DNA from 2 places in the Nocardiopsis sp. NPDC006198 genome. Region 1 is predicted to be linked to the other one. Evidence: riboswitches for the same ligand, from Rfam matches in the RefSeq annotation. Region 1 holds a riboswitch; the other holds the start of a gene.

Region 1 (9,546 bases):
GCCGACGACCCCGAGTGGTCCACCCCCGAGGCCCGGCTGGACAAGCTCGACAAGATGTTCTCCCTGATCGAGGAGTGGACCTCCCAGATCCCCAAGTGGGACGTGCTGGCGACGCTCAACGCGCACAACATCCCCTGCGGCCCGATCATGTCCACCCGGGAGATCATCGACGACCCGACCCTGCGGGCCAACGGTGTCATCACCACCGTCGACCATCCCGAGCGCGGGCCCTACAGCACCGTGTCCTCGCCGATCCGCCTCTCGGACTCGCCGGTGGACGTCGTCCGCTCCCCGCTGCTCGGCGAGCACAACGCCGAGGTCTACCGCGGCGAACTGGGACTGTCCGACGAGGACCTGGCCGAACTCGAATCGAACGGAGTGATCTGAAGACATGGCCGCCTACACCCCCGAGCGTTCCGACCGGGACCGCTCAGCGGTCCGCGAGGTGCTCGACCGGGCCCGTGCCGAGGGCCGCACCGCCCTCACCGCCCCCGAGGGCCGCGTCCTCGCCGACGCCTACGGCATCCCGATCCCCGGAGAGGCCCTGGCCCGTTCCGCGGAGGAGGCCGCCTCCCTCGCCCAGGACCTCGGCCTCCCCGTCGTGGCCAAGATCGTCTCCCCCGACATCCTGCACAAGACCGACGCGGGCGGCGTCGAGGTCGGCCTGGACAGCGCCGAGAAGGTCTCCGAGGCCTACCACCGCATCGTCGCCAACGCCCTCGCCCACACCCCGGGCGCGAGGATCGACGGCGTCCAGATCCAGCAGCAGATCGGCGGCGGACCCGAGGTCGAGGTCCTCGTCGGCGCGACCACCGACCCCACCTTCGGCAAGATCGTGGTGTTCGGCCTGGGCGGCGTCCTGGTCGAGGTCCTGAAGGACGTCACCTTCCGCATGGCGCCGATCTCCAAGGAGGAGGCGCTGTCCCAGGTCGGCGACATCCGCGCCGCCGAGGTGCTGCGCGGTGTGCGCGGCCGGCCGGGCGTGGACCAGGAGCGGCTCGCCGAGGTCGTCAGCGCGCTGTCGGACCTGGTGACCGACTTCCCCGAGATCGCCGAGGCCGACCTCAACCCCGTGTTCGCCGGGCCCTCGTCCGCCGTGGCCGCCGACCTGCGCTTCGTCCTGGACTTCACCCCGGCCGAGCGGCCGGCCTCGTTCGGCCGGGACGAGATCCTCGGCGCGATGAACCGGGTCTTCAAGCCCCGGTCGATCGCGATCATCGGCGCGTCCAACGAGGCCGGGAAGATCGGCCACTCCGTCATCAAGAACATCGTCGACGGCGGGTACGCCGGCGAGGTGTACCCGGTCAACCCCAAGGCCCCCGAGGTGTACGGCCGCAAGGCGTACGCGAGCGTCCTCGACGTCCCCGGCGACGTCGACGTGGCCGTCTTCGCGATCCCCGCGAAGTTCGTCGCCGGCGCGCTGGAGGAGGTCGGGGCGAAGGGGGTCGCCGCGGCGATCCTCATCCCGTCCGGCTTCGCCGAGACCGGTGAGCAGGAGCTGCAGGACGAGGTGCTGGCCATCGCCCGCAGGCACGGCGTCCGGCTCCTCGGCCCCAACATCTACGGCTACTACTACACGCCCGAGAAGCTGTCGGCCACGTTCTGCACCCCCTACGACGTCGCCGGCGGCACCGCCCTCACCTCGCAGTCCGGCGGCATCGGCATGGCCATCCTCGGCTACAGCCGCAGCACCAACACCGGGGTCTCCGCCATCGTCGGCGTCGGCAACAAGGCCGACATCGACGAGGACGACCTGCTCACGTTCTTCGGGCAGGACGAGAACACCAACGCCATCGCCATGCACCTGGAGGACCTCAAGGACGGCCGCGCCTTCGTCGAGGCCGCACGCGAGGTCGTGCCGCACAAGCCCGTCATCGTGCTCAAGGCCGGGCGCACCGCCGCCGGAGCCCGCGCGGCCGGGTCGCACACCGGGGCGCTCGCCGGGGACGACAAGGTGTACGACGACATCCTGCGCCAGGCCGGGGTGGTCAGGGCGCCGGGGCTCAACGAACTGCTGGAGTTCGGCCGCGCCCTGCCCGTCCTGCCCACGCCCAAGGGCGAGAACGTCGTCATCATCACCGGGGCGGGCGGATCGGGCGTACTGCTCTCCGACGCCGTGGTCGACAACGGGATGTCGCTGTACGAGATCCCGCCGGACCTGGACGCGTCGTTCCGGGCGTTCATCCCGCCCTTCGGGGCGGCCGGGAACCCGGTCGACATCACCGGGGGCGAGCCTCCCTCGACCTACGAGGCCACGGTCAGGCTGGGCCTGGAGGACGAGCGGGTGCACTCGCTGATCCTGGGCTACTGGCACACCATCATCACCCCGCCGATGGTCTTCGCCAAGGTGATCAGCGAGGTCGTGGCCGAGGCCAGGGCCAAGGGCATCGACAAGCCCGTGGTGGCCTCCCTCTCCGGGGACACCGAGGTGGAGGAGGCCTCGCAGTACCTGTTCGACCACGGGATCGTGGCCTTCCCCTACACGACCGAGAAACCCGTGCAGATTCTCGGCGCGAAGTATCGCTGGGCGCGCGCCGCAGGACTACTCTGACCCAGTGCCCGGCCGGCGCCCACCGCGCCGGCCGGGCCCAGGCACCACCGCACCGCCGCACCACCCCCTGATCCCGACGGCCTCGGAGCCGCCGCCACAAGGCCGTCGGGACCCTCCGCCGCGGACGCAGCCACTCACGGGCCGCGACGGTCCGCCCGCACACCGACAGAGAGGTGACCGCACCACCCGGGGGCGCCATGCAAGCAAGCAGCTCGCATCCGCACATCCCACACAGGGAGTTCCACCCATGGATTCCTCACGCCCCGAGACCGGCGGTACGCCGGGTTCCGCCGACAAGTCCCCCACCGACTCGCAGATCCCCTTCGTCCCCGCCCAGCGGCAGCCGAGCACCGTCGAGTCCGACACGTCCTCCACGGCCACCACCGCCGGTGGCGCTCCCCCGCAGGAGGAGCGCGTGTGGAAGGCGGGCCGGCTGGAGCCGATGCCCATCCGCCCCCTCCCGAAGGCTCCCCCCTCGATCCACATCCTCGGACCCACCGTGTTCCTCGTCGCCCTCGGCGTCGGCATGGGCGAGTCCTACATGTGGCCGAGGCTGGTCCTCGTGTTCGGCCCCGAGATCCGCTGGCTGTTCCTGGTCGGCGTCTCCCTGCAGGCCGTGGTCATGCTGGAGATGTCGCGCTACGCGATGGCGACCGGCGAGAGCATCTTCTACGGCGCGGCACGCGTGTTCAAACCGCTGATGTGGTTCTTCTTCCTCACAGCGATCCTGGTCTACATCTGGCCGGGACACCTCTCCGCGGGCGCCTCCGCGTTCGAGCGGGTGACCGGCATCCCCTGGCAGATGACCGCGGTCGCGGGGATGCTCCTCGTCGGCGTGGTGTTCACGCTGGCGAAGGTCATCTACAACCTGTTGGAGAGCGTGCTCTCCATCTGCATCGGCCTCCTGGTCGTCGGGACGTCCGTGGTCGCGGCGATGGTCGGCAACCTCTCCGACCTCACCTCCACCATCAGCGGCATGTTCGCGTTCGGCTACTTCCCGCCCGAGGCGATGACGGCCGCCTGGTTCCCGATCATCGTCGGCTCCGTCGCCTTCGCCGGACCCTCCGGCATGCAGCAGATGTGGTACACCCTGCACCTGCGCGACAAGGGCGCCGGCATGGGCGCGCACATCCCGCAGATCCGGGGGCTCCGGCACTCCGGCGAACAGGAGACCATGCCCTCGCGCGGCTTCATGTTCGACACCTCCGACCCCGCGGAGATGGCGAAGTGGAAGGGCTGGCGGCGCTGGGTCACCTTCGACGCCATGGTGCTGTTCTGGGGCATCACCATGCTGGTGACGATCTCCTTCACCGTCCTGGCCCAGGCCTCCGCCCGATTCGACCCGAACGTGGCCGACCTCATCCGGGCCGGTGACCGCGACGCCTCCCTGGACGCCATGGCCAGCTCCTTCTCCGCCGCGGGGAGCCCGGTCCTGGGGACCGTCTTCTTCTGCTTCATCGCCCTCATCGGGCTCAACGCCACGCTGGGCCTGTTCGACTCCTTCTCGCGCGGCCAGGCCGACATGACCTACAACTTCGTGCCGGGCGCCAAGAGGATCGGCGTCTCGAAGCTGTACGCCATGTTCCTGTGGGGCCTGATCGTCTTCGGCATCCTCGTCCTGCTCTTCGGCCCCGCCGACGGGCCCGCGGCGATCCTGGACGTGCTCGCGTTCCTGTCGGCGTTCGCGATGGGCGCGTACTGCGTGGTGCTGCTGCTGGTCAACAACCTCACCCTGCCCAAGCCGATCCGGCCGGGCATCGTCTCCAACGCCGTCATCGCCTTCGCCGCGCTGTTCTACCTCGGCGCGCTCTTCTACTCGCTGTTCGCCTTCGGGGTCGTGGTGGACTGATGGGCGTCCAGGTCTCCCCCAGAACGTCCGGCGCCCTCCTCCACCACGCCGAGGTCGCGGTGCCCGGGGCGGCGATCGGCCTCGTGGCCGGGCTGTTCGCCGCGGGCGTCGGCGCGTTGGCCGGCCTGCCCGCGCTGCTCAACACCACGGTGGGGGCGGCGCTCGGCCTCCCCCTCGCACTGCTCGGGGCCGGGTACTGCGTGCTGCTCGCCCGAGGCGTGTTCTCGGTCGGCGCGGTGGCCCCCCTCGCGCTGTACTGGCTGGTGGGCTTCCCCCTCGCCCGCCTGTTCGACTCCTACGCCGTGGCACTGGTGTTCGGGAACGACACCGTGCTCCGGGAGCCCCTGCTGTCGTTCCTGACCCTCCAGGCGATGCTCAGCTTCGGCTTCACCATCGGGTTCCTGTGGCTGCACGAGAGGATCGCGCCGCACTGGCTGCTGCGCGTCCGCGGGCACAACCCGGTGGCGGCCGAGCTGGTCGAGCGGTACATGGAGCACGCGGAGCACCTCAACAGGCGTCGGGCCTCCCGGCGCCGTCCCCCGACCGCCCCGTCCTGACGGACACGGCCTGCCCGGTGCGGCGTCCCGCGCCGCACCGGACAGGCCGTCCCATGAGCACCAGGAGTACCGCCCGGCCGGGCCCCGTGCCCGGGCGGGCGTACGGCGCGGGCCGGGCACCGGAGCAACGGACCCGTGTCCGCGCCGTCCCGGTTCCCCTCCGACCGGCGGCCCGGCTCAGTGCAGGACCTTGAGCCCGACCACGCCGGCGACGATGAGGACCAGGCAGAGCCCCTTGAGCGGGCTGAAGCCCTCGCCCAGGAAGAACATGCCGACCAGCGCGGTGCCGACGACGCCGATCGACACCCAGACGGCGTAGCCCGTCCCCAGGGGGATGGTCCGCAGCGCGTACGCCAGCCCGGCCATGCTCAGCGTCAGTGCGGCGCCGAAGGCCACCGTCGGCCACAGGCGCGTGAACCCCTGCGAGGCGTGGAGCGCCGCCGCCCACGCGGTTTCCAGAAGACCGGAGATCACCAGTACAACCCAGGCCATCGACCCGTACCTCCATGACGTGCGTGCAGGAACGCGCCGTCTTGTCGTACCGGGTACGGCGCACCTCGTCCGGGGTCTCACGGATCGCGCCGGCGCGGCGGGGCCGCGCGGGCGGTGATGCCTCGCAACCTACAACCCGCGGGCGCGGGCCGGGCTTCCGGGGCCGCTGGAGAGGTGCGCCACCGCACGTGGGTGCGGTCCCGCCCGTTCACGCCGCACCGGCGGCGTCTCCGGCCGGCCCGCCCGGCAGCGCGCCGGCCCCGGCCCCGCCGCGCCCCTCCGGGCGTACCGTCCGCCGCTCGGGGCCGGACCACGCGGGGTGGGGGACCGGACCGGCACACCGACCCGGGTGGACCGGTGTCCGGCCGCCCGGCGACCGTTCGTCCCGTGCCGCGACCGTTCGTCGCACGGTGGGCGACCGTTCGACGCTCCGCCCCCGCGTTCGGCGCGCACGCGGGCGCGCCCCCTCCTTGGTCGGAGTGCCACTCCTTACAGTGCCGAGTAATACAGATCACACGAAGGAAGCGCGCTCCCGGCAGCGCGGCCGTTCCCGCCATCCCCCGGAGGTACGACCCAGCATGGCCACACAACGCCCACCAGAACCGCCCACCCCTCCCCCGGGGCCCGGGGAGGGATCCCCGGAAGAGCAGCTGTCGGAGGCGGCCGTCATCGCCATGCACAGCGACCCCCGGTTCCAGACTCTGAAGAAGAGCCTGTACAGCTTCATCTTCCCGATGAGCCTGGCGTTCATGGCCTGGTACCTGCTGTACGTGTTCATGACGGCGTTCGCACGCGACCTCATGAGCACGCAGCTCTTCGGGAACGTCAACCTCGCACTGGTCTTCGGCGTGCTCCAGTTCGTGACGACCTTCGGCATCGCCATCCTCTACTCGTCCTACTCGCGCAAGCGGCTCGACACCGCCGCGGCCGTCGTGCGCGAGGCCCTGGAGAACGGTGACGGGGGGAGCGGCAAGTGAACCTCGACAGCGTCCAGTACCTCGCCGACACCGCCGCGGTCAGCGACAGCAGCCGCGCGATCACCATCGGCCTGTTCAGCGTCATCATCGCGGCGACGCTCTACATCACCGTGTGGGCCAGCCGCCGCACCCACAACGCCACCGACTTCCACTCCGGGGGCCGCGGCTTCAGCGCCGTCCAGAACGGCTTCGCGATCGCGGGCGACTACATGTCCGCCGCGTCCTTCCTGGGCATCGCGGGCATGATCGCCCTGTTCGGGTACGACGGCTTCCTGTACTCCATCGGCTTCCTCGTCGCCTGGCTGGTGGCACTGCTCCTGGTCGCCGAACTGCTGCGCAACTCCGGCCGCTACACCATGGGCGACGTGCTCTCCTACCGGATGCAGCAGCGCCCGGTGCGGACCGCCGCGGCCGTCTCCACGGTCACCGTGTCGATCTTCTACCTCCTCGCGCAGATGGTCGGCGCGGGCGCACTGATCTCCCTGCTCATGGGCATCCAGCCCGGCGAGACCTACCTCGGCATGTCGGGTGAGACCGCCAAGATCGTCGGCATCGTCGTGGTCGGCATGCTGATGACGATCTACGTGTCCTTCGGCGGCATGAAGGGCACCACCTGGGTCCAGATCATCAAGGCCATCATGCTGATGACCGGCGCCGCCCTGCTGGTCCTGCTGACCCTGTCGATCTACGGGTTCAACTTCGGCTCCCTGATGAACGACGCGGCCGAGGCCAGCGGCCGGGGCGCGGCGTTCCTGGAGCCCGGCCTGCGCTACGGCGTGGAGGTCCCGGGCGACGCGCTCCAGACCATGTGGAACAAGCTCGACCTGGTCAGCCTGGGCATGGCCCTGGTCCTGGGCACGGCCGGCCTGCCGCACATCCTCATCCGCTTCTACACGGTGCCCGACTCCATGACGGCCCGTAAGTCCGTGAACTGGGCGATCGGCCTCATCGGCACCTTCTACCTGTTCACCCTGGTCCTGGGCTTCGGTGCGGCGGCGATCGTCGGCCACGAGGCCATCACCACGCAGGACGCGGCGGGCAACGCGGCGGCGCCCCAGCTCGCCCAGGCCGTCGGAGAGCGGTTCGGCGGCGAGATGGTGGGGGCGATCCTGCTCGCGCTCATCGCCTCGGTCGCGTTCGCGACGATCCTGTCCACGGTCGCCGGCCTGGTCATCGCCTCGTCCTCCTCCCTCGCGCACGACTTCTACAACTCGGTCCTGCGCAAGGGGAAGGCGACCGACAACGAGGAGGTCCGGGTCGCGCGGCTGTCCGCCGCGGGCATCGGCCTCGTCGCGGTCGTCCTGGCGGTGTTCGCCCAGGGCCTCAACGTGGCCTTCCTGGTGGCCCTGGCCTTCGCCATCGCCGCCTCGGCCAACCTGCCGACGATCCTGCTCAGCCTGTTCTGGAAGCGGTTCAACACCCGCGGTGCGATCGCCGGCATCTACGGCGGCCTGATCAGCGCGGTGGGCCTGGTGTTCTTCTCGCCGGTCGTGTCCGGCTCCGAGACCGCCCTGATCCCCACCATGGACTTCGCCTGGTTCCCGATGCCCAACCCGGCACTGTTCTCCGTGCCTCTGGGCCTCCTGTGCGCCGTCGTCGGCACACTGACCTCCAAGGAGCAGGACTTCGCGAAGTTCGCCCAGCTCCAGGTCCGCGCCCTGTCCGGCGCGGGCGCGGAGAAGGCCTCCGACCACTAGACCGAGCGGCACACCGCCCGCCACCGGACTCGGGCGGCCGTCGGCCCACTCCCGCCGGGGCCCCTCCCGTCCCCGGTCCGGCCGCCGCCCCGAGTCCTCCCGTCCCGGGCCCGTCACCCCTCACCGGGTGGCGGGCCCGAGGCGCGCCCGCGGGGCGAGCACCCGGCCGGCCCTGGCAGAATCAGGAAAGGTGACCCCCGACACGTGAGCGTTGACACATTTTGCTGGGATATGGTCAGTCCGTGTCGTACCGGTGGCTGTCGCGGATATCCCCCTCCCGACGGCGCCCCGCGCCGTCGGAGCAGAGGGCGGGCGTCGATCTGATGCGCCAGGTCCACGCCCTCAGCGTCGACCTCCAGGACGGGCTGCACGGGAGGGGCGTCTTCTCCGCCGCCCGGAGGCTGTCCCGCCTCCTCGCCGCCGACGGCGTCGTCCTCGCCGACCTCGACGGGCCGGTCGCCTCCCACGGCGCCCGGTTCGACGCCGGTGACGTGGCGGGGCTGCTCGCCCAGGTCTTCGAGTACGGCGGCAACGCCCGCAGGCGCCTCCCGGAGGGGGCCTCCGTGTGCGCGGTTCCCCTGACCGTGGCCGACGAGCTGGCGGGGGCCCTGGTCGTGTCCGGCCGCCCCGCGGAGGCCGACGTCGAGGCCGCCGCGGCGCTGGTGTCCGACGCCCTCGACCACGCGGCGCTGCGCCGCACCCGCGACCGGATCGCCGCCGCCGACCTGCGCACGCTCCGCGCCCAGATCTCCCCCCACTTCGTGCACAACGCCCTCGCGGTGATCGCCGCGCTGGTGCGCACCGACCCCGACCGGGCGCGCCACCTGCTGTCGGACTTCGCCGACTACCTGCGCTACGGCTTCTCCGAGAAGGGGGACTACGCGACCGTCTCCGACGAGCTGGAGGCCACCCAGACCTACCTCGAACTCCAACGGGCCCGCTTCCACGACCGCCTGGACATCACCGTGCGCATGGCGCCCGAGGTGCTGCCCGTGGCGATCCCCTTCCTGGTGGTGCAGCCGATCGTGGAGAACGCGATCCGGCACGGGCTGGAGCGCAAGGAGGGCACGGGGCACATCAGCGTCTCCGGGTTCGGCGAGGGACCGCTGTGCGTGATCGAGATCGAGGACGACGGGGTGGGCATGCACCCGGACCTGGCCCGCTCCCTGCTGGCGGGGACCGGGCCCGAGTCGCGCAGCGTCGGGCTGGCCAACGTCGACCAGCGGCTGCGGGCCGTCTACGGACCCGAGTACGGTCTGGTGATCGAGACCGCGCCTGGGGAGGGGACGAAGGTGACCGTGCGCGTACCGAGGTTCACCCGGGGGGTGGTCGCCCAGTGAAGCCCGAGCTGCGGGTGCTGGTCGTCGAGGACGAGGCGTCCACCCGCCAGGAGATGGCGTCGCTGCTGGCCGACATGCCCGAG
Region 2 (9,546 bases), on a different contig from region 1:
TGGATGGCGCGCGGCGTCTACGGTCCGGCGCTGCACGCCCTGGAGGGAGCGGACGGCGCCGTGCTGACGTACACGGCCGTCAGGGCCGCTCCGAAGTGGCCCGCCTTCAACCTGCGCCGCCTCCTGCGCGGACGGGCCCCGGTCGTGCCCTCCCCCTTCTACCTCGCGGTGGGGCGGTCGCGGTTGTCCGGCCCGTTCCCGGACGCGGCCGGGCGCTGACACCGCCGTCGACCCGCCCGCCCCGGAGCGGGTCCGGGGCGGGGCGTCGCCCCGGGAGGCACGGCGCGGGCGGTCCCGGGCGGGCCCCGCCCGTCCGGGACCGTCCGGTCAGCCCTGCGGGCCGGGGTCCTCGCCCATCGTCACCACGACCTTGCCGCGCAGCCCGCCCTTCTCCACCCTCCGGTGGGCCTCGCGCACCCTCTCCACCGGGAACACCTCGTCCACCACGGGCACGAGCCGGCCCGACTCGACGTACCGGACGAGTTCGGTCAGGTCCTCGCGTGAGGGGTTGTTGCTGAAGGGCAGGACCCTGCGGCGGTCCACGGCGGCGGACCAGAGGGTGTCGGCGGTCGACCTCAGGGGGCGCCGGGGGTCGATGGCCAGCGGGAGGTAGCGGCCCCCCGGGGCGCGCAGCCTCCGGTAGGCGCCCGGCTCGGAGCCCACCACGTCGAGGACGACGTCGAACCGGCCCAGGTCCGCGGGCCCGGTCTCACGGTGGTCGAACACCTCGTGGGCGCCCAGGTCGCGGACCCAGTCGAGGTTGCGCCGCCCGGCCAGACCGGTGACGTGCGCCCCCAGGGCCCGGCCGACCTGCACCGCCGTGCTGCCGACCCCGCCGGAGGCACCGCGCACCAGCAGCCGCTCCCCCTCGCGCAGGCGCGCCTTCTCCACCAGGGCGGTCAGGACCGTGGTCCCCGAGGCCGGGAGCGCCGCCGCCCCGGCCGGGTCGAGGCCGGCCGGGGCCGCCACGACCCTCTCCTGCGGGACCGCGACGAAGTCGGCCGTGCTCCCGAACCCCATGTGCGGCAGGATTCCCAGCACCTCCTCCCCCACCCGCGCGGGGTCGACCCCGGGCCCCACGCCCGACACCCTGCCCGAGAAGTCGACGCCGAGGCCGCGGGGCATGCGCGAACCCATGACCCGGCGGAGGCTGCCCGCGCGGATCTCGGTCTCCCCTCCGCCCACGCTCGCGGCGTGGACCCGCACGAGCACCTCCCCCGGCCCCGGGACGGGGACGGGCACACGGTCGATCGTCAGGACGTCGGGCGGACCGAACCGCTCGTAGCGGACAGCGCGCATGGTGTTCACGGTGAACCTCTCCTCGTTGACGGGAATGGCCGACAGCGCACCGCGGTTCCCCGCTACGAATGCCGGGGGCGGTGCGCGGCCTGTGCCGACTCCCCGACCAACGCACCGGGGCCGCGCCGTGATGGCCCCGGGGACACAAGTGAGAGACGGGGACATGGGGACTTCTCGGATCGGCGCACCGGCGGCGGCCACGGACCCGGACCGCCCGGCGCTCCCGCCGATGCGGCGCGACGCCGAGGACAACCGCCGACGCATCCTGCGGGCCGCCCACGAGTGCTTCCGCGAGCGCGGCCTGGACCTGCCGATGGCGGCCGTCGCTCGACGCTCCGGGGTGGGCACGGCCACGCTCTACCGGCGTTTTCCCACCAAGGACGCCCTGGTGATGGAGCTCTTCGCGGACTCGGCCGCACAGTACGAGAAGGTGTTCGACGCGGCCCTGGCCCATGCCGACCCCTGGCGCGGCATGGAGTACGCGCTGCGGCGCTGCTGCATCCTCCAGGTGGAGGGCCGTGTGTGCTCACCGGAGTTCGCGGCCCGGTTCCCCTCCCACGCCGAACGGCACGCCCGCGAGGGCCGGGAGAAGCTGGCGGCGGTCCTGGACCGCGCCCGGGGGGCCGGGGTCGTGCGGGCCGGGATCACCGCCGACGACGTGGAGATGCTGTTCGAGGCGGTCGGCGGTCTGGCCGCGTCCGCCGAACCCCACCGCCGCGCGCAGCGGCTGGTCAGCCACCTCCTGGCCTCCTTCGCCGCCTGAGGCGCCCTGCGGGCCGCCGGTCCGCGCCCGGACGGCGCGGGGCGCGGCTCCCCGGCCGGCGCGGGGCGGCGACCGGGGCCGGGCCGCGACGGGCCTTCCGAACGCGACGAGGCCCCCGGCGCGACGTCGTGTCGCGCCGGGGGCCTCCGATGTGTGCCGCGGCCCCGGAGGCTACTCGGGGGCCGGTGCGGACTTCTCCGGCACCAGCTTGAGGCCGACGACCGCGGCGATGATCCCGGCGAGGAAGACGACCTTGAGCGCCGAGACGCTCTCGCCGCCGGTGAACATCGCGTAGAACACGGTCAGCGCGGCGCCGAGGCCGACCCAGACCGCGTAGGCGGTGCCGATGGGGATGTGCTTGGCCGCCCAGCCCAGGCCGGCCATGCTGATCGCCAGTGCCACGAGGAACACGACGGTCGGGCCGGGTTCGCTGAACCCCTCGGACATGCCCAGGGCGGTGGCCCACACGGCCTCGAACACCGCGCTGATGAGCAGGATGATCCACGGCATGTCAGCTCACCGCCTTGAGACCGATGATCGAACCGATGAGCAGCACCAGGAGCAGGGACTTGCCCCAGGTGGCGCGGTCCTTGCCGGTGAGGAACCCCCACAGGACGGTGAGCGTGGCGCCGATGCCCACCCAGACGGCGTAGGCGGTGCCGGTCGGCAGCGAGGTCATGGCCCAGGCCAGACCCGCCATGCTCGCGACCAGGGCGACGGCGAACAGGAGTGTGGGGCGCCATCGGGAGAAACCCTTCGACGCGCCCAGGGCGGTGGCCCAGACGGCCTCCAGGACCCCGGAGACGACGAGAACGAACCATGCCATGGACAAGCCCCTTTCGAGGCCGTCTTGTCGTGGCGCGGGTACGGCTCCCTCGTCCGCTGACCCGAGGAGCGGGTCTCGGCCCCAACGTACAACATCGTCCCAGGCCGGTGCCGTGAGGGTCGTCACGACACGTCTCCCCGGGGACGGGTGGGGAGGTCCCGTGCACCGGGTCCGGTTCGGGCCCTCCGCCCCGTCGGGCGCTCGGCGACCGCCGCCGACCTGGCCACCAGGTCGGGGGCGACTCGTGGCCCTTGGTGGCGATATGCCGCGGCCGTCTTCGCGTCTCAGCAGCTCACAGGGTTTTCAGGCCCGAGAGCGGGGGATCCCTGTGGCGTAGGCACCCCGCTCGACACGCTCAGAGGAAACCGATGCGCATCCTCTTCGCCGCCCTCGCCCTGACCGCCGCCGCCCTCACAGCGTCGGCCGCCCCCGCGGCGGCCGCACCGCCACCGCCCCCCGGGGCCGAGTACATCACGGAGGAGATGTGCAGGAAGGGCGGAGGCGTCGTCAAGGAGAGCGAGGACTCCCCCAGCGGCCTGATCTGCGAGGGAGGCCGCTTCGACGGCTTCTTCGTCCACTGACCGGACCCCCGCGCCCCCCTCGGGGCCCCGCGCACCCCCGCGCGGGGCCCCACCCCTGTGCGCCGGGACCCGTACCGGGCCGGGCACGTCCCCGGGCGGACCGGGCGGGAGCGATCAGTCCCACTGCCACATAGGCGGTGAGTCGGCGTTCCGTCCTCCGACCGTTCGTTCTCGTGTTCAGCAGACGTGGCACGGCTCCCGCAGAGGCGGAGACGGAGCGGCCCGGAGTGCCTGTCCGTGGCATGGCGACTTTTTCACCAGGCGCGAGAAGTCGTCCGGAGGTCGGCATCCACACCCACGTGTCCACAAGGCCTCAGGACCTAGCTCGGGTGCTGCTGGTACCGGTCGACCGTGGCCTTCGCCGTCGAGGCGTCCTGAAAGATCAGTTCCCACGGTCCGGTGTTGACATCGAAGTCCTTGCCGAAGCCGACCCAGGGCTCGCGGCCATGGGTGCCGACGTACACGCGACCGGACAGGAACTCATAATTCGCGGCCCCGGGCGTCTACGTGGCGCTACTGTGCGGGGCGACGACATCCGGGCCGCTGCCGCGCTGGTTCTCGCAGCTCTTGCTGCTCGGGGCACGACAGAATTCCACCGGGTCGAGCATCTCAGGCGCGGTTACGAGGACCTGCCGGGCCTGTTGCGCAAGCTCGGCGCCGACATCACCGAGGAGGAACAGTGACCCACGGGTCCGAGGCAGTGGCGCCCGGGGCGGAAGCGCCCCATGCGGAAGCCCATGAGAAGTGGGTTCCGTCGACGGCCTCCGCGATGAGAGCGGCACTGGATCGCATGGTCGCCGACCGCCAGACCCCGGGCGGCGTGGTCGCGGCGGGAACTGTCGGGGGCGCCGTCACCGAGTACGCCGCGACGGGCACGACAGGGGTCGGGGGTTCCGTGGTGCCCGGGCCGACGACGTTCTATGACGTGGCCAGCCTGACGAAGGTCGTCGCGACCTGGCCCTTGGTCGGCCGAGCGGTGGCCCACGGGCTCCTCGGCCTGGAGGCGCCGTTGTCCGACCACATCCGGACGCCGATCCCCGGGCCGGGCGCGGCGGTGACGGTCCGGCAGATTCTCACCCACACCTCGGGGCTCATGCCCGCGACCCGACTGGACCGGTACACGGGCGACAGCCGGGACCTGGCCGAGATGATCCTGTCCGAACCCCTCGTCACCCCGGGCGAACACCGCTACATCAACCGCGGCTTCATCCTGCTCGGCCTGCTGCTGGCCAGAGTGCACGGAAAGTCCCTCCGCGCCCTGGTCGACGACTTCGGTGGTGACCTCGGATCGAGCGGTTTCCGCTATGGGCCGTTCCTCGCGGACGACCGCGTGGCGCCGACCGAGCGACGCCTCGTGGGCGGCTACCCGCTGCACGGGGTGGTCCACGACGAGAACGCGGCCGCGCTCGGCGGCGTCGCCGGGCACGCCGGAGTGTTCGCCCATGCCCAGGGGCTGGCCGAGCTGGCACACCACTTCCTGAGCGCGCAACAGGGCCGGGGTCCGTTGACGGCCATCGGTGCCTATGTCGGGGAGTCCTGGAAACCGGCTGTCCGGGTGGACGCGACCAACAGCCGCGGGCTGGCCTGGCTGATCACCGACACCGGCCTCGTCCACCACCGGGGATTCACCGGAACCGGGATGTACCTCGACCCCGCCACCGGGCGGTATCTGGTGGTGCTCACCAACGCGATCGCCTACGGGAGGGAACGGTGCGGGCTCGCCGAACTGCACGCCCTGGCACTCGCGCAGTTCGACGACTAGCCACGGTGGGCGACCGAAGTCGGAACCGTGGCACTTGTTCGGTGTCCCGGGTCCATCCCCGCGTGCGCGGGGAGCAGGGTTCCGGTCAGAGCACTAGAACGGCCATGTCCTCAGCAGGAGAAGCGGGAAGGGGGCCGCCAGTGCGAGAAGGGGGAAGAAGGCCGCACGCGAGGCCCCCTCGAAGCTGAGCCGCAAGAACATCCGGTGCAGGAGAAAACCGAAGGCGAATCCCACCACGGACACCGCCGTGTTCAGGGCAGTGAACCCCTCGGTGAAAACGAGGGAGAACGGCAGGGCGAAGTAGAAGAGACCGGCCACGGAGGCGGAGGTCGCCTTGGTCGCCCTGAATTCCCGCGAGCCACCCCTGGGCACTCTCCTCCTGACCTCGACAGCGAACGCGACAAGACTCGGGAGAGTCGTTATCAGGAGCAGCACGACATAGCTCGCCAATAATACGGTGAACGCCGTCGAGGGGCGCACGTCGGAGGATATGCTCCAAGGAAACAGGAGCAGCAGGCAGGCGTGAAGGCCGCCCCCGCCCAGGACCCTGCCCCCTATGCCGACGACAGTCATGCCTTCCCCCTGAACCAGGAACCCACCGTTGGGCACAGCTCCGGTTCGTGCGTGCGGCCGCACCGAGCACTGCACCTCCGAACATCGGCATCGACATCGGCCGAAATGAAAGAACAACAAGCCACCGGGAGAGCGACACCGAGAGGTTTTTTCTTTTTCCAACGGATCCGAGCGAAGACTTCTCGTAAAATTACTATCCCCTTCGGCAAGCGTCAAGAGGACAGGAATCCATGGCCCACAGCACAACCGTCCGAAGGGGGACAGCGACTCCGGAAAACCGCAGGCCAGGGGCAGCCAGTTTTTCGAGAACCTCCTCCTCCCGCGTAAAAGTATTGGACTTCACATAAATGGTCTTCGCGGGCACGGAGAGAAACCGCATTCGCACAGGTCAGCAGGTTTCCGCGCCCGGTGGAAGACGAAGCCACCACTGTGTCTGCCCCCTCGCGGAACGGGGCGACGGCATCCGGTCCGCTGCCGCACTGCCGGAGGCAGCGCGGCAGCGCCCGTGCCGCGCGAAGGCCTGACCGGGGCCGACGCCGTCGTGGACCACGGTCTACACCGAGGCGCCGCTGTCGGTGAGGGCGGCGGTACGGTCCTTCTCCAGCTTTCGTCGACGCCACGCGCCGCCGAACCGCAGGATGAACGAGCGAAGCGCCTCGGCGACCCGGCCGGAGGGGACGAACATCTGCTGCTTGATCCGCGCGGTGCGCTGGTGGATCCGGATCGAGGGGCGCAACCCCGACTCCCAGGCGGTCAGTGCGGCACGCAGGTCGGCCGGCTTGTCCCGCAGGGCCCTGCCGAGCGCGTCACCGCCGCGCAGGGCACTGGTCGCGCCCATGCCCGAGTACAGGTTCAGGCACCAGGCCGCGTCGCCCACCAACACGGTCCGGCCCTTGCTCCATCGGGACATCTTGACCTGGTGCACCGAGTCGAAAAGGAACTCCGGAGCCCGTTCGAGCCCGTCCAGGAGGTGCCGCACGACCGGGTCGTCCATTCCGGAGAAGACCGCTCGCAGTCGCTCGATCCGATCCCCGGTGAACTGCTCGGCGATGTCAGCGGTGCGGTAGGTCAGCAGCGCGGTGGGGGCCCGGTCGGCCAACCCGAACACCCAGGCCGCACGCCCTGCGCGGGCACTGATGACGCTGTCCTGCGCACCATAGGACGGCACCTGCTCGTCGAGCTGGAAGGCGCAGATCATCGCGTCCCAGTTCGTCATGTACTCCTCGTGCGGACCGAAGACCATGCGACGCACGCCGGAGCGCATCCCGTCGGCGCCCACCACCAGGTCGAAGCGCTCACGGTACTCGTGGCCGGTTCCGATGTCCTTGAGCACCACCTCGACGTCGTCGGCGCCGTCGTCGATCTCGGCGGGCGTCGTGGCGAACCGCACCTCGACAGGCTCACCGCCGGCCCCGGCGATGCTCTGCCAGAGCGCGACCTCGATGTCGCCGCGGACCACCGCGGCGGGCCGGCCGGGCTGGTGCAGGAATCCCAGCCCCGGTGCCGACCTCCCGTCACGGTCCAGCTCCCACGCCCTGCCGGCGTCGGGAGGGTTGCGGATGTGCAGGTCCTCGCTGATGCCCAGGTCGACGGCCGCCTGCCTGCCGTCGGGCAGCAGTCCGATGAAGTACCCGCCCCGCCGTCGTTCGGGCGCCCGTTCGACGATCACCGGGGTCCATCCGGCCGCGCGCAACCCGATCGCCGCGGACATGCCCGCGATCCCGAGTCCCACGACCAGTGCTCGCTTCCGCATGGTGCTCTCCTTCGCCTTGCCGAGTCGAAATTGCCCGGAGCCATCGGATGCGTGGCTCCGAGGTCGGTCAGTTCGGGACGACGACGGCGCGGGTCCGCCCGTGGTGTGCCCAGGCTTCGCCGACCCGGTCGAGCGGGTAGGCGGTGTAGGGAGCCTGGAAGGTCTCGTCGGCGAAGTGCGCCATGACCGCGGGGGCCTCTGCGAGCAGCTCGGCCTTGGAGACCGAACCGATGCCGCTGCCCGTGACCCGGATACGGCGGCTGCGCAGCAGCGCGGCGGGCACGGCGGCCCGCGCCCCGGCGAGCGAGCCGATCTGCACGTACGCCACCTCGGGGGCGTCCTCGCCCATGCCGCCCCGGGCCAGTGCGGCGAAGGCCGCTTCGGCGACCGTGCCCCAGAGGAAGTCGAGCACGAGCGTGGGCGGGGCCTGGTCGACTGCCGTGGCCAGAGCGGCGGCCAGGGCGTCGGGGCCGTCGTGGTCGAGCGAGACCGGCAGAGCACCCAGTCCCTGCAGTCGCTCCAGCGCCTCCGGGTCCCGACCGGCGGCCACCACCCGGTCTGCGCCGAGTGCCAGTGCGGCCCGCACCGCCAGGGCGCCTGACATGCCGGTCGCCCCCAGCACCAGCACGGTGCCGAGCCGGCCCACTTCCCTGCGCCGGGCGGTCAGAACCATCCAGCCGGACATGCCCGGGTTCATGCCGGCAGCCACGGCGAGGGGGTCGGCCCCGGCAGGCAGCTCCAGCTCGAACGGCGTGACCATCCGCTCGGCCATCGTGCCCCACGGCGCACGGGCGAAGCCCGTGTAGACCAGGCTCCCGCCGGCGGTACGGGCCACTGCGTCCACACCGGGCACCAGCGGGTAGGCGTGGCCGCTGCCGTAGTGCTGACCGGATGCCAGCCCGCGCACGACATGGTGCAGGCCCGCTCCGACCAGGTGGAGCGGCTCATGCCCCGGCTTCGGCTCGGGGTCGGGGAACTCGGCGCACACGGGCGACGCCCCGGGGCCGTTGACGACTGCAGCGCGCATCAGAATTTCCTTAACTAAGTTAAATTCTTGGTGCGGTCAGACTGCCTGAACTTTGTTAAGGTGTCAACATGGCCAAGGGGATCACGCGGGAACAGATCGTGACAGCGGCGCTGAGCCTGCTCGACGACAAAGGCTTGGAGGGCCTCACGGTCCGCGCGCTCGCCGCCCGGCTCGAGGTGCGTCCGCCTGCCCTGTACTGGCACATGCGCAACAAGCAGGAACTCCTCGACGAGATGAGCACCGCCGTCATGCGGCGCGTCACCACCGCGGTGTCGGCCCTCCCGCCGGCCGACGGCTGGCGCGAGGACCTCGCCGCCTACGCACGGATCCTGCGCTCAGAGTTCCTGCTCCACCGGGACGGGGCCCGTATCTTCAGCGGTACGCGCATCGCCGACCCCGACGTGATCCGGATGAAGGAACCGTGGCTCGCGCGCTGGACCGCGCAAGGACTCAGCCTTGCCGATGCCGACGACGCCATCGACCTGGCCGTCGCCTTCGTCGTCGGTTTCGTCATCGAGGAACAGGAACGACGGCAGTCGGCCGGGACCGACCCGTCGCGCTACTCGATCGACCAGCGCGACGCGTGGCTGGGACCGGACGTCCCGCTGGTCAAGGAGGCCGGTCACCTGCGCGACGACGGCGACCAGCGGTTCGAGCGGCACCTGGGTATCGTCCTGGACGGTCTCGCAGCCCGCTTCGACAGCTGACCCGCCCCTTGGACCGCCCGTGTCCAGCCCGGTGACCTCCACCGGGTGCTCGACGCCGGGATGACAGCCGGCTGCACGGGGTGGTCCACGACGAGAACGCGACCGTCCTCGGCGGCGTCGCCGGGCACGCCGGAGTGTTCGCCCATGCCACTATCCCCGCGCGTGCGCGGGGAGCAGTCTGACCCGGATGATCTTGTACTTATAGCCGATCTCGGCGCCTTGGGGTCAAGTGGTTGTTGCAAGAAGGAACTCGTT

What was found. Region 1 has a riboswitch for guanidine ahead of ABZ234_RS06135 (multidrug efflux SMR transporter). Riboswitches for the same ligand answer to the same signal wherever they lie in the genome.
Region 2: another riboswitch for guanidine. It lies ahead of ABZ234_RS16650 (multidrug efflux SMR transporter); the one in region 1 lies ahead of ABZ234_RS06135 (multidrug efflux SMR transporter).

What each region holds. Positions count from the first base shown of each region.
Region 1 covers NZ_JBEXSY010000005.1:188,655-198,200, reverse strand. Annotated here, with positions in the region: gene frc (formyl-CoA transferase) at 1-387, shown strand, start outside; gene ABZ234_RS06150 (acetate--CoA ligase family protein) at 392-2,551, shown strand; gene ABZ234_RS06145 (Nramp family divalent metal transporter) at 2,799-4,400, shown strand; gene ABZ234_RS06140 (hypothetical protein) at 4,400-4,957, shown strand; gene ABZ234_RS06135 (multidrug efflux SMR transporter) at 5,135-5,449, opposite strand; guanidine-III (ykkC-III) riboswitch at 5,480-5,543, opposite strand; gene ABZ234_RS06130 (DUF485 domain-containing protein) at 6,028-6,426, shown strand; gene ABZ234_RS06125 (cation acetate symporter) at 6,423-8,123, shown strand; gene ABZ234_RS06120 (histidine kinase) at 8,447-9,463, shown strand; gene ABZ234_RS06115 (LytTR family DNA-binding domain-containing protein) at 9,460-9,546, shown strand, end outside.
Region 2 covers NZ_JBEXSY010000021.1:80,358-89,903, forward strand. Annotated here, with positions in the region: gene ABZ234_RS16630 (hypothetical protein) at 1-219, shown strand, start outside; gene ABZ234_RS16635 (NAD(P)-dependent alcohol dehydrogenase) at 328-1,299, opposite strand; gene ABZ234_RS16640 (helix-turn-helix domain-containing protein) at 1,463-2,062, shown strand; gene ABZ234_RS16645 (multidrug efflux SMR transporter) at 2,234-2,572, opposite strand; gene ABZ234_RS16650 (multidrug efflux SMR transporter) at 2,574-2,888, opposite strand; guanidine-III (ykkC-III) riboswitch at 2,901-2,967, opposite strand; gene ABZ234_RS16655 (hypothetical protein) at 3,257-3,469, shown strand; gene ABZ234_RS16660 (hypothetical protein) at 3,799-4,152, shown strand; gene ABZ234_RS16665 (serine hydrolase domain-containing protein) at 4,239-5,231, shown strand; gene ABZ234_RS16670 (hypothetical protein) at 5,325-5,804, opposite strand; gene ABZ234_RS16675 (FAD-dependent monooxygenase) at 6,358-7,557, opposite strand; gene ABZ234_RS16680 (hypothetical protein) at 7,625-8,584, opposite strand; gene ABZ234_RS16685 (TetR/AcrR family transcriptional regulator C-terminal domain-containing protein) at 8,653-9,291, shown strand.